DNA from 3 places in the Pantoea rwandensis genome. Region 2 is predicted to be linked to each of the others. Evidence: predicted binding sites of a transcription regulator. Region 2 holds the regulator's gene; each other region holds the start of a gene.
The links. Region 2 encodes ArgR, which controls arginine synthesis, uptake and breakdown. Its sites were predicted from a motif close to ANTGAATAAAAATACANT; they were not measured.

Region 1 (7,956 bases), 290 kb from region 2:
TGGCTGACATGACAAGCATCAGCTGCACGCCGGAAATGGCGATGCTCCGCAAGCGAAACCAGATACTCCAGATCACGAATGTTCATTGATTTCCTCCAAACCACGATAGCCCGTGGCGATAGATAGAATAGCAATGAACGATTAGCCCTATCAAGCGATGAACAGGAATAATACCGGCCATAGCAAGCAATGTTGAAAATGAAGTTGAGATGACATCGAGCATCACCTGCGATGAGCTCGAAAAATCATAGTGTTGGCCGGGAGTGCCAGCCCTTGATGATGTGCCTATAACAATATGTATTTCTGAAGCTAGAGGTTGGCGGGCTACCGAAAAGGAGCCCGCTCTTTTTTTATGCCAAACGCTTTTTCGCTTCAGCGATGGCAAATGCGACTTGCTGAGGCGACACACCGCCCTGTGCATTACGCTTGTCGAGGCAGGATTGCAGCGACAGAATCGGGTAGACGTCATCCTCAATCACCGCACTGAACTGCTTCAATTGCGCCAGGCTTAACGCTTCCAGCGCCACGCCCTGCTTGATCGCTTCAACCACGGTTTCACCGACAATGTGGTGCGCTTCACGGAACGGAACGCCTTTGGCCACCAGATAGTCCGCCAGCTCCGTGGAGTTAGCGTAGCCCTGCTCTGCTGCTTCCTGGCAACGTGGGCGTTTCACCTGAATGCCGTCCAGCACCAGTACCGACATGTGCAGACAATCAACCCAGGTATCGAGTGCATCGAACAGGCCTTCTTTGTCTTCCTGCATGTCTTTGTTGTAGGCGAGCGGCAAGCCTTTCAGTGTCATCATCATGCCGGTCAGTGCGCCTTGTACACGGCCACATTTGCCGCGAATCAGTTCCAGTGCATCCGGGTTCTTTTTCTGCGGCATCAGTGATGAGCCTGACGTCACTTTGTCAGACAGCTCAAGGAAGCCCGCTTCGCCAGTGTTGAAGAAAATCAGGTCTTCTGCGAAACGTGAAAGGTGAATCATACCGATTGAGGCATCCGACAACAGCTCCAGCACGTGGTCACGATCAGACACGGTATCGAGGCTGTTGCGTGTGGCAGATGCGAAGCCTAACCAACCCGCCAGCTGCTGGCGATCGATTTCATACGCGGTACCGGCCAGTGCGCCACAGCCCAGCGGGCTCACGTCTAAGCGCTTCAGCGTATCCTGCAGACGGCTTTCATCACGCGCCAGCATTTCTACATAGGCGAGGCACCAGTGTGCAAAGGTCACCGGCTGCGCACGCTGCAGGTGCGTATAGCCTGGCATCACTGCGTCTTGGTTGGCTTCTGCCGTCGCGACCAAGGCCGATTGCAGCTCACGCGTCGCATCCAGTAATACTGCAACCTGCTCTTTGCACCATAGTTTCAGATCGGTAGCCACCTGGTCGTTACGGCTACGGCCGGTGTGCAGTTTTTTGCCCAGGGCACCCACTTTGTCGATCAGCTTGCCCTCGACCCAGCTATGGATATCTTCGGCATCGCTTTGCAGAATCTGTTCTGGATTGGCGCGCACTTCTGCCAGCAGTTCATTCAATGCGACGTCCAGTTGCTGCTGCTCTTCGTTGCTCAGCACATTGACGGTCACCAGCGCTTTTGACCACGCTATCGAACCGGTGATGTCCTGCTCCGCCAGACGATAGTCAAAACGCAGTGAGTCATTAAACTGTTTGAACCGTTGATCTGCTGCCTGCGAAAAACGTCCGCCCCAAAGTGCCATCTCTCATACTCCTGAATTCTGTTAAAGAAAGGGCGGCCCGAAGCCGCCCTTGCAAAATGTGTTATCTGCTGCGGTATTACTTCTTCTGCTCGTTCAGTGCACGAATGCGTGAAGAGAGAGAGAACAGACGGATGAAGCCGCCCGCGTGGCTGTGATCGTACACTTCGTCTTCGCCGAAGGTGGCGAACTCTTCAGAGTACAGGCTGTTCGCCGAGGTTTTCTGAATCGCAGTGGCGTGGCCTTTATACAGCTGCAGGACCACTTCGCCATTCACCTCTTCTGCCAGGGATTCGGCAGCAGCCTGGATAGATTTACGCAGCGGCGCAAACCAGCGGCCATCGTAAACCACGTATGACATTTCGTGGCCCAGCTGCTCACGCCATTTGAAGCTATCACGATCCAGTACCAGCTGCTCAACCGCACGCAGCGCGTTGACCATAATGGTGCCGCCAGGGGTTTCATAGCAGCCACGAGATTTGATACCGACCAGACGGTTTTCCACGATGTCGATACGACCCACACCGTGTTTTGCGCCCAGCACGTTCAGTTTTTCCAGACACTGGAACGGGCTCAGCTTCTCGCCATTTACCGCCACCACACGACCTTTCTCAACGGTCACGGTGACGTTCTCTGGCTGATCTGGCGCTTCCAGTGGATCAACGGTCCACACCCAGCAATCTTTGTTCGGTGCATTCGCTGGGCTTTCCAGCACGCCACCTTCAGTAGAGATGTGCCACGCGTTCTCATCACGGCTGTAGATTTTTTCCAGTGATGCCGTAGTTGGGATGTTACGCACTTTCAGGTAATCCAGCAGCGCTTCACGTGAACGCAGATCCCACTCACGCCATGGCGCAACCACTTTCAGCTGTGGTGCCAGTGCGGTATAGGTGGTTTCGAAACGCACCTGGTCATTACCTTTACCGGTCGCACCGTGGCACAGCGCATCTGCACCCACTTTCAGCGCCAGTTCAACCTGCGCTTTCGCGATGATAGGACGAGCCATTGAGGTGCCCAGCAGGTAAGTGCCTTCGTACAGCGCACCGGTTTGCAGCACGGGATAAACGTATTCACTGATGAACTCTTCACGCAGGTCAGCAACGTGACACTCCGATGCACCAGACTGCAGCGCCTTCTTCTCAACGCCTTCCAGATCGGCTGGGTCCTGGCCAATGTTGGCCACGAATGCCACCACTTCACAACCGCCGTAATTCTCTTTCAACCATGGAATGATGGCCGAAGTATCCAGACCGCCAGAATAGGCCAGAACGATTTTTTTGATGTTTTGCGTGCTCATGTCTTAAATCCTTGATTATGCGAGAATCCGGGTGCCAATCGACACGCCGTTGAAAAGGGTTGGCAGCTGTTCAGCATGGCGCCAGCTGGCGATATCAACCGGACGACCTAAAGTACGTGCGGCATCGAGTGCCGCGTTCACTTTAACGATCATGCCATCAGTAATAATGCCCTGATCGATCAGCTGCTGTGCTTTCTCGGCCGTCATCTCTTCGATGCGTTGACCTTTGCCATCGAGAATACCGCTGACATCTGAAAGCAGTACTAAATCAGCACCAATGGTCGCAGCCAGCGCGGTCGCCGCCTGGTCAGCGTTGACGTTCATCAGATCGCCGCCGTCAGTAATACCGATGGAGCTGATCACCGGCATATAGCCCGCGCTCAACAAGGTATTTACCAGCGCTGGATTACCTGGCGTCGCGTTGCCCACATGGCCTAGTTCCTCGTCGAACTGCGCCACGTTCACCAGCCCCGCATCACCGAGGCATAAGCCAACGGCACCAATGCCATACTTCTTCGCCCAGGCCAGCAAGGTCTTGTTCGCTGTACCCGCCAGGGCACCAGTAATAATGTCAATCTGATCGGCTGGCGTCACGCGCAAACCGTTCTTCTTTTTCACTGGCAGAGCGAGCTTCTTCATCAGCTCGTCAACCAGGCAGCCGCCGCCGTGCACAATGATCAGCGGACGCTGATGTTCATTGCGGTAGGCCAGCAGCGCATCAAACAAGCGGGCCAGCGCTTCTTCGCTATCCAGCAGCACGCCGCCCAGTTTAATGATTAATGGATTCATGGCAGTTTCCGTCCGTTAAATCAGTGACAGCGTTTCGGGGAAGCCGAAACGAATGTTTAAGCATTGAACCGCCTGCGAAGAGGCGCCTTTCAACAGGTTATCTTCGGCAGCCACCACAATCAGATGTTCGCCTTGCATGGCAAAACCGATATCGCAGAACGGTAAACCGACGACTGCTTTCAGCGCCGGCACACCTTTTTCATACACGCGAACCAAGGGTTTGTCGTGATACGCCTTATGGAAGGCAACTGCCACATCCTGCTGCGTCACGCCTGCTTTCAGGCGGCAGGTGGTGGTCGAAAGAATTCCGCGCGGGAAGCTGCCCAGATGCGGGGTGAAGATCACGGGCGTACCGAGGTGTGCCACGATCTCAGGATGATGACGATGGTTGAACAAGCCATACGGCTGCAGGCTCACTTCGCAGAAGCTGGTGCCGACGTTGGCTTTACGCCCTGCCCCGCTCACACCACTGGTAGCATTGATCACCGGCCATTGTGCATCGTTAAGCAGTCCCGCTTCGACCAGTGGTTTTAACGACAGCTGCGCCGCCGTGGGATAACAACCGGGTACCGCCACCAGCTGCGCATCTTTGATTTTATCATGCTGCCATTCGGCCAGGCCGTATACGGCTTTATCCAGCCAATCCTGATGCTGATGGCTGAAACCATAATATTGAGTATAGAAAGCATCATCGTTGACACGGAACGCACCGGAAAGGTCGAACACCACACAGCCTGCTTTGAGGAATTCGGGTGCCAGATCGTGGCTGACTTCATGCGCGGTCGCGAGGAACACCACATCGACTTTGTCTGCCCACTCGGAAGCCTCACTCAGCGGCTGCAGCGGCAAATCGACAATGCCTTTCAGCTGCGGATGCAGATCGGAGAGTAATTTTCCGGCGTCCGGGCTTTGCGCTGAAACCGCCAAAGCGGTTATGTTCATATGCGGATGGCGATTCAGGTAAGTGGCAAGCTCTACGCCAGCATAACCACTGGCACCAACGATCAGCGTATTCAACATCAGGCTGTAACCCTTTTTACAGTCACTCATTCCGGGTCGCGGCTTTGCCCCGTTGCCCACGATGCCGTTTGCAGATGATTTTACTCTTCACTTGCAAGCGACGTTATTGTATTTTTATTCACTATTAATGCATGAATATTGATACATCCTAACCCAAGGACCGTCAACAGTGAAGACAAAATTACCACCTTTTATCGAACTCTACCGCCAGCTGATTGCCACACCATCGATCAGCGCCACCGACAGCGCGCTGGATCAGAGCAATGAAACTTTAATCAATTTGCTGGCGGGCTGGTTCCGCGATTTAGGCTTCAGTGTTGAAGTCCAGCCAGTCCCGGGGACGCGTCATAAATTCAACATGCTGGCACGCAGCGGCTTGGGTGCGGGTGGCCTGCTGCTGGCCGGTCATACGGACACCGTTCCGTATGATGATGGCCGCTGGACGCGCGATCCTTTCACCCTGACCGAGCACGACAACAAGCTGTACGGTTTGGGTACCGCAGATATGAAAGGTTTCTTTGCTTTTATTCTGGATGCGCTGCGTGACGTTGACGTGACCAAACTGAGCAAGCCACTGTACATCCTCGCCACCGCCGATGAAGAAACCACCATGGCCGGTGCAAAGTACTTTTCCGAATCCACTCAGCTGCGTCCGGATTGCGCCATCATTGGTGAGCCGACCTCACTGAAGCCAGTGCGCGCGCACAAAGGCCATCTGTCGAACGTGATTCGTATTCAGGGTCAGTCAGGCCACTCCAGCGATCCTTCACGCGGTGTGAACGCCATTGAGCTGATGCACGAATCCATTACCCAGCTGATGCAACTGCGCAATACCCTGAAAAATCGCTATAACCACGATGGATTTGCGATTCCTTATCCGACCATGAACTTTGGTCACATTCACGGTGGCGATGCTGCAAACCGTATCTGCGCCTGCTGCGAATTGCACATGGATATTCGCCCGCTACCGGGCTTAACTCTAAGCGATCTGGATGGCTTGCTGAATGAAGCACTGGCGCCGGTAAGCGAACGCTGGCCGGGGCGTTTGACCGTGGGCGAACTGCATCCGCCGATCCCTGGCTACGAATGCCCTGCCGATCATGAGCTGGTAAAAGTGGTGGAGAAACTGCTGGGTGTGCCGACTGAAGTGGTGAACTATTGCACCGAAGCGCCATTTATCCAGCAATTGTGTCCAACGCTGGTTTTAGGCCCGGGATCGATCAATCAGGCCCACCAGCCAGATGAATTTATCGATACCGCATTTATTAAGCCAACTCATGCGCTTATCACGCAGATTGTTCAGCATTTTTGTCACTGATTAACAATAGATGGGGCAATTCACTGTTAAAACAGTAAATTGCCCGGTCATTGTTCGGGATTTGATAATAAGAATAACTTATCTCGCTTCCCCTCAAGTTAATTCTATGAATTTTCGGTAGTTAGCAGCGAATTATCGTCAATTTAAGTCAATTGACGAACAGGAAGAACCGTGGCTAGATAAAAGACGATGTTATGCCCGTTGGGTGTAAGGGTACTTTCAAGACGATAAGGGTGTCAGGGTCAAATGAACGAACAATATTCCGCAATGCGAAGTAATGTCAGTATGCTCGGCAAACTGCTCGGGGATACGATAAAGGATGCACTGGGAGAGAACATCCTCGATAGGGTGGAAACTATCCGCAAACTCTCTAAGTCCTCCCGCGCAGGCAATGACACCGATCGTAAGGAACTGCTGAACACGCTGCAAAATCTCTCTAACGACGAGCTGCTGCCCGTCGCGCGTGCGTTTAGCCAGTTCCTCAACCTGACCAACGTGGCAGAGCAGTATCAGACCATTTCCCGCAGCGGCGATGGCGCGAACAATCCTGAAATCCTGAAGAAGACCTTTGAGCGTCTGAAGCAGCAAAACGACATCAGCGAAAGTTCGATTCGCCAGGCGATTGAAGAACTGTCACTGGAGCTGGTGCTGACCGCTCACCCAACGGAGATCACCCGCCGTACGCTGATTCACATGCTGGGTGAAGTGAATAGCTGCCTGCAGCAACTCGACCACAGCGATCTCTCCGATTACGAGCGCACGCAAGTCATGCGTCGCCTGCGTCAATTGGTCGCACAAGCCTGGCATACCGATGAAATCCGTAAGTACCGCCCAACCCCGATTGATGAAGCCAAATGGGGCTTTGCCGTGGTCGAAAATAGCCTGTGGCAAGGCGTACCGGCATTCCTGCGCGAGCTGAACGAGCAAGTTGAAGAGACCTTCGGCATTAAACTGCCGGTGGATTTCGTGCCAATTAAATTCACCTCGTGGATGGGTGGCGATCGCGACGGTAACCCGAACGTCACCGCGCCTATCACACGCCATGCGATGCAGCTGAGCCGCTGGAAAGCCGCCGATCTGTTCCTGCGCGACGTGGGCGTGCTGATTTCTGAACTGTCGATGTCCGAATGCAGCGATGAAGTGCGTGAGCTGTGCGGCGATCCGGAAGCGCTGGAACCGTACCGCATGATTCTGAAGCGCATCCGTGGCCAGCTGATGACCACGCAAGCTTATTTAGGCCGTCGTTTGAAAGGCGAGCGCCTGCCGCGCCCTGCCGATCTACTGGTATCAAACGATCAACTGTGGCAACCGCTGTTCGCCATCTATCAATCTCTGCAACAGTGCGGCATGGGCATCATCGCGAATGGCCAGTTGCTGGATACGCTGCGTCGCGTGAAGTGCTTTGGCGTGCCGCTGGTGCGTATTGATATCCGTCAGGAGAGCACCCGCCACACCGAAGCGATTGCGGAAGTGACGCGCTATCTGGGGCTGGGTGACTACGAAAGCTGGTCAGAAGCCGACAAGCAGGCGTTCCTGATCCGTGAACTGAACTCCAAACGTCCGCTGCTGCCGCATCAATGGGAGCCGGGCGACAACACGCGCGAAGTGCTGGATACCTGTAAAGTGGTGGCAGAAGCGCCACAAGGCTCTATCGCCTCTTACGTGATTTCGATGGCGAAAACGCCGTCGGACGTGCTGGCGGTGCATTTGCTGCTGAAAGAAGCCGGCATTCCTTACGCGATGCCAGTAGCGCCACTGTTCGAAACCCTCGACGATTTGAACAACGCCAATGACGTGATGACACAACTGCT
Region 2 (7,956 bases):
CAATGCGGTATTACGCGGCACGGTGGACAGTATCGCTGCGGGCGTGACCAACAGCAGCAGCAGCGTGGACAGCAAAGGCATGGCGACCATTGATTCCAACCTCGAATGGGTGCGACTGGCGCAGCGCGTACCGGTGCGTATTCATCTTGACGATCAACCAGGCAACCGCTTCCCGGCGGGCACCACTGCCACGGTGGTGATCACCGGGGATAAAGATCGCCAGACCAAAGTCTCGCCGTTGACGCAGTTCTTTAACCGCCTGCGCGAGTTTGGTTAAGCGAGGGCGTTATGATTGAGTTTTTGCGTTTCCCGGTGAAGCTGACATTTGCGCTGGTTGCAGCGCTGATGATTGGCTTTCACTTTAATCTGGAAACGCCGCGTTGGGCGGTGATGACAGCCGGCATTGTGGCCGGTGGTACCGCCTTTGCTGCGGGGGGCGATCCCTATTCTGGCGCACTGCGCTATCGCGGCATTCTGCGCATCATTGGTACGTTTATTGGCTGTATTGCCGCCCTCACTATCATGATCGCCACGGTGCGTGCACCGGTGGTGATGCTGCTGCTGTGCTGTTTATGGGCGGGCATGTGCGTCTGGCTCTCCTCGCTGATCAAAGTCGAGAACTCCTACGCGCTAGGTTTGGCTGGTTACACTGCGCTGATCATCGTGGTCACCGCCGATGCCAGCGGTGGCTTAACGCTGGCACCGCAATATGCCGTTGAACGTTGCAGTGAAATCGTCATTGGGATTCTGTGTGCGATTCTTGCGGATATGCTGTTTTCGCCGCGCTCGATCAAAAAAGTGATTGATGCCGAAGTCGATTCGCTGCTGGTGGCGCATTACAAACTGCTGCAACTGTGTGTCGCCCACGCGGATAAAGACGAGGTGGATCGCACCTGGAGCGCGCTGGTACGTCGCACTACCGCACTCAACGGTATGCGCAGCCAATTGTTGATGGAATCTTCGCGCTGGAAAAATACCAGCCGCCGGTTGCAGATGCTGAATACGCTGTCGCTGACGTTGATTACGCAAGCAGCTGAAACCTTTCTGATTCAAAACGCCCGTCCGGATTATATTCCGACGCAGTATCGCCTGCTGATTGAGAAAGACGTTCATAACGTCGATGACGTGCATAAGCGCATGAAGGTGATGCGTCGTTTAATCAGTGTCAGCAATAAAACCGTGCCGATGACGGTGGCAAGCTGGGTCGGTGCAGCAACAGAGTATCTGCTGCTGATTAATGGTGTGCGCAGTAACAGCCGCATTACCACGCTGGAAGAGAGTATCCTGCAGCGCGAAGTGGTGATTCAGGCACGTTCGGCGGAAACCCATCATGCGATGATCAACGGCGTGCGTACCTTTGTGGCGACCGCGCTCGGTTCTCTGTTTTGGCTCTATACCGGCTGGACTTCGGGCAGTGGCTGTATGGTGATGCTGGCCGTCATCACCGCGCTGGCGATGCGTATGCCGAATCCGCTGATGATGGCGAAAGATTTCTTCTACGGTATGGCCTTCGCCGTGCCACTCGGCATGCTCTACTTCGTCTATATCCTGCCAGCCACCCAGCAAAGCGCGTTGCTGTTGTGTATCGCGATTGGCGCACTCGGCTTTATCGGCGGTATCTTCGTGCAACGACGTCAGATTGGTACGCTAGGTGCGTTGATTGGTACCATCAATGTGCTGGTGCTGGATAATCCGATGAAGTTTGAGTTCAACGTCTTCCTCGATAACGCCCTGGGCCAGTGGATCGGCAGCTTTGTGGCGATGATGGTCATTCTGCTGATTCGCGATAAATCCAAAGCACGTACCGGCCGTAAATTGTTGAATCGCTTTATGTATGCGGCTGTGGCGGCCTTAACCACTAATCAGGCGCGCCGTCGCGAGAACCATCTGCCCGCGCTCTATCAGCAGCTGTTTCTGCTGCTCAATCTGTTCCCCGGCGATATCGACAAATACCGCATCGCGCTGACGCTGATTATCGGCCATCAGCGACTGCGTAATGCTGAAGTCCCGGTTAACGCGGAGCTTTCGGCTTATCACCGCCAGTTGCGATACACCGCCGATCGCGTGATTTCAGCCACCAGCGATGACAAGCGGCGCTACTACTTTGAGCGTTTGTTGAAGGAACTGGAGATTTATCAGGAAAAGCTCCATCACTATTCGGCACCGGAGAGCGTTACCGAACCGGTGAAACGGCTCTCGTTGATGCTGGATAAATACCAGAACACCCTCATCCAAATCTGAAATCGGCCGCTGCACCTTGCAGCGGCCTTTTTGATCCCACGCTGAAACAAAACCCGATGATATTGGCATCTATACTTTCCTGACTGGATGAAAACTAGCAGGAGAAGAATGATGTCCACCTCTCTACAACAACACGCGCTGTTTAAAACCGGCTATTTCGCTGCGGGCCAGTGGCACACCGCCAGTGACACCTTTGACGTCACTAACCCGGCAACCGGCGAAGTGCTGGCCAAAGTCGCCCGAGCGGGTAAGGCGGAAACCGAGCAGGCCATCACTGCCGCTCAGCAGGCTTTTCCGGCATGGCGTGATAAAACCGCGAAACAGCGCGCGGAGATCCTTCATCGCTGGTATCAACTGATCATTGAGAACAAAAGCTGGCTCGGGCAGCTCATGACGGCCGAGCAGGGCAAACCCCTGAAAGAAGCCGAAGGCGAAGTCGAGTACGCCGCCAGCTTTATTCAATGGTTTGCCGAGCAAGCTAAACGTGCCAACGGCGAAATCATCCCGCCTGCGAAACCCGGATCACGCATTTTGGCAACACGTGAACCGATTGGTGTGGTGGCGGCTATCACGCCGTGGAATTTCCCGATGGCGATGCTGACACGCAAGCTTGGCCCGGCGCTGGCAGCAGGCTGTACCGGCATCATCAAACCGGCGAATAATACGCCGCTGTGTGCCTTTGCACTGTTGGCTCTGGCACAAGAAGCCGGTGTACCTGATGGCGTGTTAAATGCGGTGGCGGGCGATACCCATGCCATCAGCGACGCCATTATGGCTAGCCAGGCGGTGCGTAAAATCTCGTTTACCGGGTCGACCGCCGTGGGCAAAACGCTGATGCGCAACGCAGCAGACACCATGAAGAAAGTCTCGATGGAGCTGGGCGGCAATGCACCCTATATCGTGTTTGAGGATGCGGATATTGAGGCGGCGGTACAGGGTGCAATAGCCAACAAATTCCGCAATGCGGGCCAGGTTTGTGTCAGCGTGAACCGTTTCTATGTGCACAACGCGGTCTACGATCGTTTCGTCAATCAACTGGCCGATGCCGTGGGCAAGCTGAAAGTAGGGAATGGCGTTGAAGAAGGCGTGATTGTCGGCCCGCTGATCGAGCGCTCGGCGCTGGAGAAAGTGGAAGAGCACGTGAAGGATGCGCTGAGCAAAGGCGGTAAGTTGCTGATCGGCGGCGAGCGTCATCCGCTGGGAGGCAACTTCTGGCAGCCGACGGTGATTGCCGAGGCGCATGAGGGGATGATGCTGGCCCAGGAAGAGACCTTTGGTCCGGTCGCCGCCTGCTTCCGCTTTGATGATGAAGCCGATGTCATTCAGCGCGCCAATAACACGGAATACGGATTAGCCGCCTATTTCTACACGCAAAATCTGCAACGGGTGTTCCGCGTCTCGGCGGCGCTGGAGGCCGGGATGATTGGCATTAATGAGTGTGCCGTATCCACCGAACTGGCACCGTTTGGCGGTGTAAAAGAGTCCGGTTTGGGACGTGAAGGATCGGTGCTGGGAATGGAAGAGTACCTGGAAGTGAAAGCGCTGCATATTGGTGGGCTTGCCTGACGGGCGGCCCTGCCTGCAAGAGGGAATCACGATGAGAACCGAGCGTTTTGATTTTGACGAAATCGTCGATCAAGCCCATTTCTATCGCCAGTTCAGCGATCGTTTTGCGCTGGCGGATCTGGCCATCAGCGATCTTGACGATCTCTGGGATGCGATACTTGGGGAGCAGTTGCCGTTGCCGCTGGAAATTGAGTTTGTGAATCTGGGGACAGGGCAGAAACGCCGGTATGGCGCATTAATCCTGCTGTTTGATGAAGCAGAAGAGGAGCTGGAAGGCCAGCTCCGCTTTAATGTGAAGTGACAAGCCGAAAAAGGGCCCCGGCGAGCGGGGCCAAAGGGTTCGTCAGAATTGACGAGGAATTATTTATACAGCTCGGCGGTCACGTGATAGCTGTCGCCGGTTTTCGCTTCAATCACTTTATAAGCACTGGCACCTTGTGCATCGGCTTTCTGAGAAAGCTCAGAACGATAATCCATTGGCGAACCGCCGGTACCGCTGATGGTGATAGTGCTGCCGGTAGGTTGCAGATTTTGCGCCTGCTCATCAGTTACCAGTTGTGCTGCTGATGCACCAAAGGCAAACAGGGAAAGAAGGCTGGCGGCTGCGATGGTTGCTTTGATTTTCATGATTTTTTCTCCTCGTTGTAATCAACAACCTGCGGCAAAAAGTGGGTGAGGCGGGTCGTCGATCAATTGTCTGGCGCCGTTCAGGCGCCCGACGTTCGATGTATTCTTATTTGTACAGTTCTGCAGTCACGTGGAAGGTGTCGCCACGGTTATTCTCAATGATGCGGTAATGGCTGGCACCCTGAGCATCGGCTTTCTGCGACAGTTCCTGACGGACGTTGGTCTGATCACCGTCAACACCGCTCACGCTGATGGTTTGATTCAGCGGTTGTAGTTGCTCGGCTTGTTCGTTAGAAACCAGGCTGGCGGCACTGGCACCGAAGGACAATACGGAAGCCAGACCTACGATGGCGATAGCTAATTTGGTTTTCATGATTCACTCTCCTGAAATGGGGTTTGGCAACCTGAGAGGCAAATGCGTCTCAAACGGGTCGCCGTTCACACTGCGTCTTGTTCAGTCAACTTATTTATAAAGCTCAGCGGTGGCGTGATAGCTGTCGCCGGTATTCGCTTCGATCACACGGTAGGCTTTAGCACCTTCCTGATCGGCTTTAGCATTCAGCTGCTCATGGATATCCATCGGAGAACCGCCCACGCCGCTCACACTAATGGTGCCGGCAGGTTGCAAATTCGCTGCCTGTTGGGCATTGATAGAATCTGCTGCAAAAGCACCAAATGACAGGGCAGATAGAACACTCAGGGTTGCGATAGTAGTTTTAACGTTCATGGTATTTTTCCTCGTCTTCTGTTTTTATCTTTTTCTTTCGTGTGATTTGCATCACGAAAACAAGTATAGATCTAATAACCCATGAAATTAATATCTGGCTAATAATGTTTGGTTGTTATTCTTTATCCTTATGGCACCTTTTTAGAACTGGAAGTTATTAAAACCGGTCAATCATTAACCATTGACTGTTATTTATTCGTAAAAACAATGATCTGCATCAAATTATCTTTTCGTGCGAAAGATCATGGTTGATCCCGCTGGCTGATACGCCATAAGAAGCTATAACCACTGAGCACAATATGTAAATCAGTGTAAAATAGCGCGAATGGTTAAGCAGGGGAAAAGGTCGTACCAATATTTCGGCGGATGCAGAACCGGCAGCTATATCGATAACTTATTATTAAAAAAGGATTTTGTAACAAGCGTGGCGGGTAACGGGTCATCAGGAAGGATGTTACCGGCAGATGATCTGCCGGTTAAGACCAGGGTTTTATAGTTCCTGTTCGAATAAAACCAGTACGGCATCGTGCAGCTGTTTTACGGAGAAGCTACGTGCAGGGGTAATAAAGATGGTGTCATCCCCCGCGATAGTCCCGAGAATGCCTTCCGCTTTACCGAGTGAATCCAGCAGGCGTGCAATCAGCTGCGCAGCACCCGGGCTGGTGTGAATCACCACTAAGGCATCATTGTAATCGATATCCAGCACCAGATTCTTCAATGGGCTGGTGGTGGTCGGCACGCCCAGTTCGGCTGGCAAACAATAAACCATTTCCATTTTGGCATTGCGGGTGCGTACGGCACCAAACTTGGTCAGCATACGAGAAACTTTTGACTGATTGATGTTCTCGAAGCCGTCTTCCTGCAGCGCCTGTACGATTTCGCCCTGAGAGCTGAATTTTTCTTCTTTTAATAACGCTTTGAACGCTTTGATCAAGTCGTCTTGTTTTGATGGGTTTCGCATAAGCTACCAATAAAAGAGGGGTGCAGCAGGCAACAGGCCAGCGGCAGATAAATTATTATGCATTTAGATGAATTTTTATGCAATAAGCGTAGTGAGAGAATCGCGCTAATCAACTGCGGACAGGCATCATAGCAGAGTTTTGTGTTGCGCCAAAATCGCGGGCTGACGCGCAAAGCGAAGGTTGCAATGTTGTTATAGTATTGAAGTGGTAACAACTATATCGATGATCATTGCCGTCCATTGTCTTCTGGCTGCGATTGTATCATTCAGGCGACTTCTGAAGTGGAGATGTCTCGGGAGCCGATTGCGGCGTCATGTTATTGCGCGACAGGTTTGTCGCTATCGCCTGAGAAGTTGATTAAACTCGTAACCTGATGGATTTTCGGCATATCTCTGCCCCACCTTCATAAGGAGTTCAGGATGAAAGTTGCCGTTCTCGGTGCAGCCGGTGGTATTGGCCAGGCGCTCGCACTGCTGCTCAAGACTCAATTACCCGCAGGTTCCGCTCTCTCACTTTATGATATCGCCCCGGTCACGCCCGGGGTGGCGGTTGATCTCAGCCATATTCCTACCTCAGTGAAGGTGGAAGGGTTCAGTGGCGAAGACGCGACACCTGCGCTGCAGGGCGCCGATATTGTGCTGATTTCTGCGGGTGTGGCACGTAAACCCGGCATGGATCGCGCCGACTTGTTTAACGTTAACGCGGGCATTGTGCGTAACCTGATCGAGCAGGTTGCCAGCACCGCGCCGAAAGCGCTGATTGGCGTGATCACTAATCCGGTTAACACCACGGTGGCGATTGCGGCTGAAGTGTTGAAGAAAGCCGGCGTGTATGACAAGAACCGCCTGTTTGGTGTCTCAACCCTCGACATTATCCGCGCCAACACCTTTGTTGCCGCGTTGAAAGGCAAGCAGCCTACCGAGATCGAGGTCCCGGTGGTGGGGGGGCACTCAGGCGTGACAATTTTGCCGCTGCTGTCGCAGGTTAAAGGCATCAGCTTCAGCGAACAGGAAGTGGCTGACCTCACTAAGCGTATTCAAAACGCCGGCACCGAAGTGGTGGAAGCGAAAGCTGGTGGTGGATCGGCGACCTTATCCATGGGGCAGGCTGCTGCGCGCTTTGGTCTCTCACTGGTGCGTGCGCTGCAGGGCGAAGCAAACGTGGTCGAATGCGCTTATGTTGAAGGGGATGGTGAGTATGCGCGCTTCTTCTCTCAGCCGCTGCTTATCGGCAAGAACGGTATCGTGGAACGTCGCCCGTTGGGTTCTTTGAGTGCGTTCGAACAGCAGGCGCTTAACGGTATGCTGGAAACGCTGAAGAAAGATATCGCGCAGGGCGAAGAGTTTGTGAAGTAACGCTCAGCAGAAAAAACAACGCCCGGTGATTGCCGGGCGTTGTCATTTATAAGCCGCCAGATTTAAAGGTCTGGCTGGACGGTGAGCCATTGCTGGCCGGTGTTTTACGCCCCAGCGTTTCCATACGCACCTGGAATGGTGGGAACGGCATCTCAATGCCGTGCTCTTCAAAGCCGCGCAGAATCAACTGATGCAACTCATGACGCAGCGGCATGCGGTGGCCCATCTCAGCCGCGTGCACACGCAATTCAAACAGCTGAATGCCTTGCTGTAAATCCACCAGGAACACATCCGGCGCGGGCATATCCAGCACATAGGTACAGCGCTCGGCCGCCTGCTTGAGAATGTTGGTGACTTCATCACTGTTAACATGAGCCGGAGCCGGAATGGTCAGCACCACACGCGTGACAGAATCCGACAACGACCAGTTAACGAACTGCTCAGTGATAAAGGCCTTGTTCGGCACAATGATCTCTTT
Region 3 (7,956 bases), 1.1 Mb from region 2:
TGCGCAGCCGACCCTTGTCAGCCGCGTATTGGTTCGCCCCATTATAGGGACGATAGGCACGATTACCAGTGACCGAGCACCACGTGGCGCGCGAACTCTTTCTCGCAATATTTGCACTTCAGGTGCACATCATCGTCGCGCTGTTTCACCGCAAAGCTGCTGCATACCGGCTCACTGCGGCTAATGCAGTTGCTGTTCGGACAGGTGAGCACACGCTCGACACGATCCGGCAAGGTTGGGGCGATTTTCGCCACCACTTCGTATTCATCAATGCGGTTAACGGTGGCGTGAGGCGCATACACCGCCAGCTGATTGATCTGATCGTCGGTCAGGAAGGTATTCTCGATCTTAATCAAATCCTTGCGGCCCATCTCACCCGAAGGCAAATTCAGGCCGATGGTGATGCGCTGGTCGGTCTCGGTCAGGCGAAACAGTGACAGCAATTTAAAACCGACCTGCGCAGGAATATGGTCGATTACCGTGCCACGCTTGATGGCTTCAACCTGCAATTTATTATCGTGAGTCATCGGTTTCTCCTTACAGTGCCAGTTCGCTATTCAATACCAGTGCCAGCAGAGCCTGGCGGGCGAAGATGCCATTGCCCGCCTGCTGGAAATACCAGGCGTGCGGCGTGCTATCGACGTCAGTGGTGATCTCATCAATACGCGGCAGCGGATGCAGCACTTTCATGTTATCGCGTGCACCGGCTAAATCGGCCGCGCGCAGAATGAATTGTGCTTTAACGTTGGCATACTCAGACGGATCGAGACGCTCTTTCTGCACACGGGTCATGTAGAGGATGTCGAGTTCTGGCATCACTTCTTCGATGGTGTCATGACGCGTCCAGACAATGTTCTGCTCATCCAGCATGTCGGTGATGTAGGCCGGCATCGCCAGCGCATCCGGCGCGATAAAGTAGAAACGGTTGCCGGTGAATTTCGCCAGCGCCTGCGTTAGCGAGTGCACGGTGCGGCCATATTTCAGGTCACCGACCATCGCCACGTTGAGATTATCCAGGCGGCTTTGGGTTTCACGGATGGTGAAGAGATCGAGCAGGGTTTGCGTCGGGTGCTGGTTGGCACCGTCACCGGCATTGAGAATAGGAATGCCGCTGGAGAATTCGGTCGCCAGACGCGCGGCGCCTTCCTGTGGGTGACGCATCACAATCGCATCGACATAAGTGCTGATCACCGAAATGGTGTCGGCCAGCGTTTCGCCTTTCTTACCCAGCGAGGTGTTGCTGCCGTCGGCGAAGCCCACCACCGAAGCGCCGAGGCGATGCATGGCGGTTTCAAACGACAAACGGGTACGTGTTGAAGCTTCAAAGAAGCAGCTGGCAATCACGTTATGCTTCAGCAGTTCCGGCTGGGGATGAGCCTTTAGCTGGGCAGCGGTGTGTAACACCAACTCCAGCTCTTCGCGGTTGAGATCGTTAATGGAAATAATGTGCTTGCGATATAGCGGGTTGGCCATAGCGTTCTCCTCTGCGCTGCCGGATTGCGGACAAAAAAAAGCCCCTGCTTAAGGGGCTTTTTTTACGATCAATGGTTGACGGAAAGAAACAGCTGCATCGCCTGTGGTCAGGCGGGGTAGAGCGGCAAATTGTGCGCTGCGCTGTTGCATGTTTCCTCCGGCAAATTGTGGCGCATTATACGCATTCACTGATTTGCATCAAGCAGAAATCGCCGCAAGGTAAACGTTTGCTTTACTTATTACCCAGCGTGGCGACCATCACCGCTTTGATGGTATGCATGCGGTTTTCGGCCTGATCGAAAACGATGCTGTGCGCCGATTCAAACACCTCATTACTCACTTCCATGCCGTCTTTCAGACCATACTGTTCAGCCATCTGACGGCCCAGCGTGGTTTGATCATCATGGAAGGCGGGCAGGCAGTGCAGGAATTTCACCTGCGGATTGCCGGTCAGTGCCAGCATGGCGCTGTTGACCTGATACGGACGCAGCAGGGCGATACGCTCTTCCCATACTGATTTCGCTTCACCCATCGACACCCACACATCAGTGTAGATGAAATCCGCACCTTGCACGCCTTCGCCAATGTCTTCGGTCAGGGTGATTTTGCCACCGGTTTTCTGTGCGGCAACGCGACACTGTTCAACCAACTGCTCTTCCGGCCAGCAACCCTTCGGTGCCACCAGGCGCAGGTCCAGACCCACCAGTGCCGCCGCTTCCAGCATGCTGTTGCCCATGTTGTTGTGTGCGTCACCCACATACACCAACGTCATGTCGCTTAATGGTTTACCTGGCAGATGTTCTTGCATGGTGAGCAAATCTGCCAGCAACTGCGTCGGGTGGAATTCCGTGGTCAGGCCGTTCCACACCGGCACACCGGCAAATTCCGCCAGCGTTTCCACCAGTTCCTGACCGAAGCCACGATACTGAATGCCGTCATACATGCGGCCAAGGACGCGCGCAGTATCTTTCATTGACTCTTTATGGCCGATTTGGCTGCCGCTTGGGCCGAGATAGGTGACGTTAGCGCCCTGATCGTATGCGGCAACTTCGAAAGAGCATCGGGTACGGGTCGAGTCTTTTTCGAAGATGAGCGCGATATTCTTGCCTTTCAGGTACTGCGTTTCCTGGGCATTTTTCTTAGCGTGTTTTAATTCACCTGCCAGACTTAGCAGGTCGGCGATTTCAGCGGGGGTGAAATCCAGCAATCTCAGGAAGTGTCTCGAATACAGCTGACTCATACAGCGCTCCAGATAGGGACTAATAATGAATTAAAATTCAATCTAACCGTATGAATATGCATTTTCAACCCCGGCGTTAAGAAACTTTCTGTTTTGTGTAGTGGCGCGCGAGGCAGTGTGGGAAAATAATTGCATTCACGTCGAACATTTTGAGGACACGCACATGGCATATGAAGCATTGCTGGAAGAACAGCGCGAAGAAACCCGCCTGATCATTGAAGAGTTGCTGGAAGACGGCAGCGATCCGGATGCGCTTTACACTATCGAGCATCACCTCTCTTGCAACAACTTCGACTCACTGGAGAAAGTGGCGGTTGAGGCTTTCAAACTGGGCTTTGAAGTGAGCGAGCCGGAAGAGCTGGAGCTGGAAGAGGGCGGCACCGTAATGTGCGTGGACATCCTGAGCGAAGGCGCATTAAAGCCAGAGCTGATTGATGCGCAGGTTGAGCAACTGGTGAATCTGGCCGGCAAATTCAACGTCGATTACGACGGCTGGGGCACTTATTTCGAAGACCCGGACGCGGAAGATGAAGACGACGATGGCGACTTCATCGACGACGAAGAAGACGACGGTGTGCGTCACTAAGTTTTGATGGGCGGCGTTCGTCGCCCAACTCTCATTCCCCGCCAGAATAAAGAACGCCGATGAATTACGCTCCACTGTTAGAACCCATCTATGAATTCCTGCACTGCCGCACGCCACAAGCGTGGATTGATGAGGCACGCAAGCCAGAAAACCTGACGCTGTTGCTGACCGACCACATGGTGTGCGAGCTGAAAGCGGCTCAAACCGCGGTGTTTATTATTCGTCGATATGTGGCCGATAAGCCGAGTGGCGATGCCATTCTGGCGTGGCTCAAACCCTATGAAGATTTCATCTATCGCGATGAGCCGGACAGCAACTTTATCAATGCGCATAAGAATCTGACCAAGAGCATCATCGTGCGTAATGAACTGCCATGGGCGGATGACTTAGTCGAGATGATGATTCTGCTGATCAAAGAAGAGCTACATCACTTCTATCAGGTGTGGGAGATTATGCAGTCGCGGGGTTTGCCGTACCGTAAAATCACTGCCAGCCGTTATGCCAAAGGATTGATACGCGAAATCAGCACCTTTGAACCGGATGCGCTGGTGGATAAGTTGATTTGCGGAGCCTACATTGAAGCGCGATCCTGCGAACGTTTCGCCAGCCTGGCGCCGTATCTGGATGATCAACTGCAGAAGTTCTATATCTCACTGCTGCGTTCTGAAGCGCGCCACTATCAGGACTACCTGAAGCTGGCGGAACAAATTTCAGCGAAGGATATTGCCCCGCGCGTGCAGGCCTTTGGTGCCGCCGAGGCGCGCTTAATCAGCGAGCCAGATGGTGAATTGCGTTTTCATAGCGGTGTGCCCGCATTTTAAACGAGTGCGCAGTCATGCGCACTCATCACAACACCTTTAGCATCCGCACTTCACAATCGCCGTGCCCGGTACAACCCATGGCGCTGTCAATCAGCTCAAAGCCCAATGACTCATACAGCTTAATCGCGCGGGTGAGGGTACCGGTGGTTTCCAGGTAGCAGCGGCGGAAGCCCTGCTGACGCGCATACTCCATCGCCCGCAAAGCCAGCGCACGCGCCAGCCCTAAACCGCGCACTTGAGGCAGGAAGTACATCTTCTGCAGTTCACAAATATCCGGCGCGCTACACGCCAGCGGTGCCACGCCACCGCCGCCCACGACGAGACCTTCATGCTCGACAATCCAGTAAGCGCTGTTGGCTTCGCTGTACAACTCGAACAAGCGATCCAGATTTGGATCGGACACGGTGTAGCCTTTATCTGCGGTCAGGCCAAACTCTGCGGACACATCACGGATCACCTGGGCAATCAGCGGATTATCGGCCGCAACAATCGGGCGCACCTGTAAATTCAGTGGCGTAGCGGTGGTCATCATTTTCTTCCGGTGTAAAAAAGCCGGGCAGTGCCCGGCCTGGATTAAGCAGTTGGACTGATGCGCTTACAATGCCGCAATCACGCCCTGCTGTTCAATCAGTTTTGCTTTTGATTGTTCCAGCTCAACAATGCGCTCGCGCTCTTTGGCCACGACCGCTTCCGGTGCGCGTGCCACAAAGCCTTCGTTCGCCAGTTTGATCTGGATTTTCTCAATCTCGACATCCAGCTTGGTGAGCTCTTTCGCCAGACGATCCAGCTCGGCTTCTTTGTTGACCAGATCCGCCATCGGGATCAGTAACTCAGCGCCTTCGACGATCTTGGTGACTGAGACCGGACCTTTCTCGCCCGCAGGCAGGATGGTCAGGCTTTCCAGACGCGCCAGGCGCGACAGGAAGCTACGGTTCTCATCCACACGACGCTGCGCGGTTGGCGAGCAGTCACGCAGCAGCACATCCAGCGGTTTACCCGGAGCGATGTTCATCTCCGCACGGATGTTACGCACGGCCACGATCGCCTGCTTGATCCACTCGATATCCGCTTTGGCTTCGGCATCTTCTTTCGCCGCGTCAAACTGCGGGAACGGCTGCAGCATGATGGTATCGTGATCGATGTTCTTCAAACCTTTCACACGCTGCCAGATGGTTTCGGTGATGTAAGGAATGATCGGATGCGCCAGGCGCAGCACCGCTTCCAGCACGGTGACCAGCGTATTACGCGTGCCGCGCAGTTCCGCTTCGCTGCCGTTGGTCATTACCGGCTTGGTCAGCTCCAGATACCAGTCACAGAACTGGTTCCAGGTGAAGTCGTACAGGATGTTGGCAGCGATATCAAAGCGATAGCTGTCAAGCGCCTCACGATAGGCTTTCACGGTGCTGTTGAATTCGGTCAGAATCCAGCGATCCGCCAGTGACAGCTTCAGTTCGCCGCCGTTCTGGCCGCAATCATGCTCTTCGGTGTTCATCAGCACGAAACGGCTGGCGTTCCACAGCTTGTTACAGAAGTTGCGATAGCCTTCAAGACGCTTCATATCCCAGTTGATGTCACGGCCGGTTGAGGCCAGTGCAGCAAGGGTAAAGCGCAGGGCATCGGTGCCGGAAGCCACAATGCCGTCCGGGAACTGCTTCTCGGTACGTTTGCGGATCTTCTCAGCCAGCTGCGGCTGCATCATGTTACCGGTGCGTTTCTCCAGCAGATCTTCCAGCGAAATGCCGTCGATCATATCCAGTGGATCGATGACGTTGCCTTTCGACTTGGACATCTTCTGGCCTTCTTCATCACGGATCAAACCGGTCATATACACGGTTTTGAACGGCACCTGAGGCTTGCCGTCTTCGTCTTTGATGAAGTGCATGGTCAGCATGATCATGCGCGCAATCCAGAAGAAGATGATGTCGAAGCCGCTCACCAGCACGCTGGTTGGGTGGAAGGTACGCAGCGCTTCGGTATTCTCTGGCCAGCCAAGGGTCGAGAAGGTCCACAGACCTGATGAGAACCAGGTATCCAGCACGTCGTCGTCCTGGCGAAGCACCACAACGTCTGCCAGGTTATTTTCCTGACGCACTTCGGCTTCAGTACGACCAACATAGACGTTGCCGTCGTTGTCATACCAGGCCGGGATGCGATGTCCCCACCACAGCTGACGGGAGATGCACCAATCCTGAATGTCGCGCATCCATGAGAAGTACATGTTTTCGTACTGCTTAGGCACGAACTGGATGTCGCCGTTTTCGACCGCTTCCACCGCAACTTTTGCCAGCGGGGCAGTGCGCACATACCATTGGTCGGTCAGCATTGGCTCGATCACCACGCCGCCACGGTCGCCGTAAGGCACAGTCAGATCGTGTGGTTTGATTTCGTCCAACAGGCCGAGCTCATCAATCGCAGCCACCATGGCTTTGCGCGCAGCGAAACGCTCCATTTTCTGGAACTGCGCTGGGATCTCATCGGCGCATTCGTCGCTGACTTCACCGTTGGTGTCGAACACTTCCGCACGCTCGCGGATATCGCCATCAAAGGTCAGGATGTTGATCATTGGCAGCTTGTGACGACGACCCACTTCGTAGTCATTGAAGTCATGCGCTGGGGTGATCTTCACGCAGCCGGTGCCTTTTTCCATATCGGCGTGATCGTCACCCACGATAGGAATACGACGGTTCACCAGCGGCAGGATCAGCTCTTTGCCGATCAGATCTTTGTAACGTGGATCTTCCGGATTCACCGCCACGCCGGTATCGCCCAGCAGGGTTTCCGGACGAGTGGTGGCGACCACCAGGTAATCTTTGCCTTCTGCGGTTTTCACGCCATCGGCCAGCGGGTAGCGGATATGCCACATGGAGCCTTTGCTCTCACGGTTTTCCACTTCCAGATCGGAGATAGCGGTACGCAGTTTTGGATCCCAGTTCACCAGGCGTTTGCCACGGTAAATCAGGTTCTCTTTATACAGGCGCACGAAGACTTCACGTACCGCATTCGACAGGCCTTCATCCATGGTGAAGCGCTCACGCTCCCAATCCACGGAGTTACCGAGGCGACGCATTTGGCGGGTGATGGTGCCGCCGGACTCTGCTTTCCACTGCCAGATTTTATCGATGAAGGCATCACGACCGTAATCCTGGCGAGTTTTGCCCTCTTCAGCGGCGATCTTGCGCTCCACCACCATTTGAGTCGCGATACCGGCGTGGTCAGTACCCGCCTGCCACAGGGTGTTTTTACCCTGCATACGCTGGTAGCGAATCATGGTATCCATGATGGTCTGCTGGAAAGCGTGACCCATATGCAAGCTGCCGGTGACGTTCGGCGGCGGGATCATGATGCAAAAGCTTTCCTGGCTGGTGTCGCCATTCGGTTTGAAGTAGCCCTGCTGTTCCCAGTGCTCGTAGAGCGGCTGCTCGATATCTTGCGGGTTATATGTCTTTTCCATTTCTACACTGTCGTTTGCGGCGGAGGTGGCGTCGCCGTATTCAATTGGAAACCAACGCTGCGATACGTTTTGTAGCGATCGCGCGCCAGTTGTTTTAGGGATTCTTCGTAAGGAACAAAGTCTATCACTTCATGGAAACCAGTAGCAAAATCTGCGAACTGTGGTAGCAGGCTGATCAGCAGGTCACGCGGTGAACTGCCGCGTCGTTGCGGCCAGGCCAGCTCAACCGGGGCACCGTAGCGTGGGCCTTCACCCGCCAGATTGTGTGGCACAAAGGCGTTGGCGGGGCGCTGCCAGAGCGCTTCATCCAGACGATTGGCCTGCTCTTCATTCTCGCAGGCAATCAGAATGCGTTTGCCGTCACGCCAGCGTGTTTCGGCCAGAT

Region 1: the regulator ArgR is predicted to act here: its motif matches at 4,933-4,950, upstream of argC (N-acetyl-gamma-glutamyl-phosphate reductase).
Region 3: the regulator ArgR is predicted to act here: its motif matches at 2,738-2,755, upstream of argF (ornithine carbamoyltransferase).

The regions. Positions count from the first base shown of each region.
Region 1 covers NZ_CP009454.1:667,127-675,082, reverse strand. Annotated here, with positions in the region: gene oxyR (DNA-binding transcriptional regulator OxyR) at 1-86, opposite strand, end outside; gene argH (argininosuccinate lyase) at 351-1,724, opposite strand; gene LH22_RS02980 (argininosuccinate synthase) at 1,801-3,018, opposite strand; gene argB (acetylglutamate kinase) at 3,034-3,807, opposite strand; gene argC (N-acetyl-gamma-glutamyl-phosphate reductase) at 3,823-4,827, opposite strand; gene argE (acetylornithine deacetylase) at 4,997-6,145, shown strand; gene ppc (phosphoenolpyruvate carboxylase) at 6,392-7,956, shown strand, end outside.
Region 2 covers NZ_CP009454.1:957,202-965,157, forward strand. Annotated here, with positions in the region: gene aaeA (p-hydroxybenzoic acid efflux pump subunit AaeA) at 1-277, shown strand, start outside; gene aaeB (p-hydroxybenzoic acid efflux pump subunit AaeB) at 289-2,241, shown strand; gene LH22_RS04400 (NAD-dependent succinate-semialdehyde dehydrogenase) at 2,353-3,807, shown strand; gene LH22_RS04405 (barstar family protein) at 3,839-4,108, shown strand; gene yhcN (peroxide/acid stress response protein YhcN) at 4,168-4,434, opposite strand; gene LH22_RS04415 (YdgH/BhsA/McbA-like domain containing protein) at 4,541-4,807, opposite strand; gene yhcN (peroxide/acid stress response protein YhcN) at 4,898-5,161, opposite strand; gene argR (transcriptional regulator ArgR) at 5,652-6,122, opposite strand; gene mdh (malate dehydrogenase) at 6,543-7,478, shown strand; gene mscM (miniconductance mechanosensitive channel MscM) at 7,525-7,956, opposite strand, start outside.
Region 3 covers NZ_CP009454.1:4,149,952-4,157,907, reverse strand. Annotated here, with positions in the region: gene pyrI (aspartate carbamoyltransferase regulatory subunit) at 63-527, opposite strand; gene pyrB (aspartate carbamoyltransferase) at 538-1,473, opposite strand; gene argF (ornithine carbamoyltransferase) at 1,706-2,713, opposite strand; gene rraB (ribonuclease E inhibitor RraB) at 2,877-3,299, shown strand; gene miaE (tRNA isopentenyl-2-thiomethyl-A-37 hydroxylase MiaE) at 3,359-4,120, shown strand; gene LH22_RS19045 (GNAT family N-acetyltransferase) at 4,146-4,652, opposite strand; gene LH22_RS19040 (valine--tRNA ligase) at 4,716-7,571, opposite strand; gene LH22_RS19035 (DNA polymerase III subunit chi) at 7,574-7,956, opposite strand, start outside.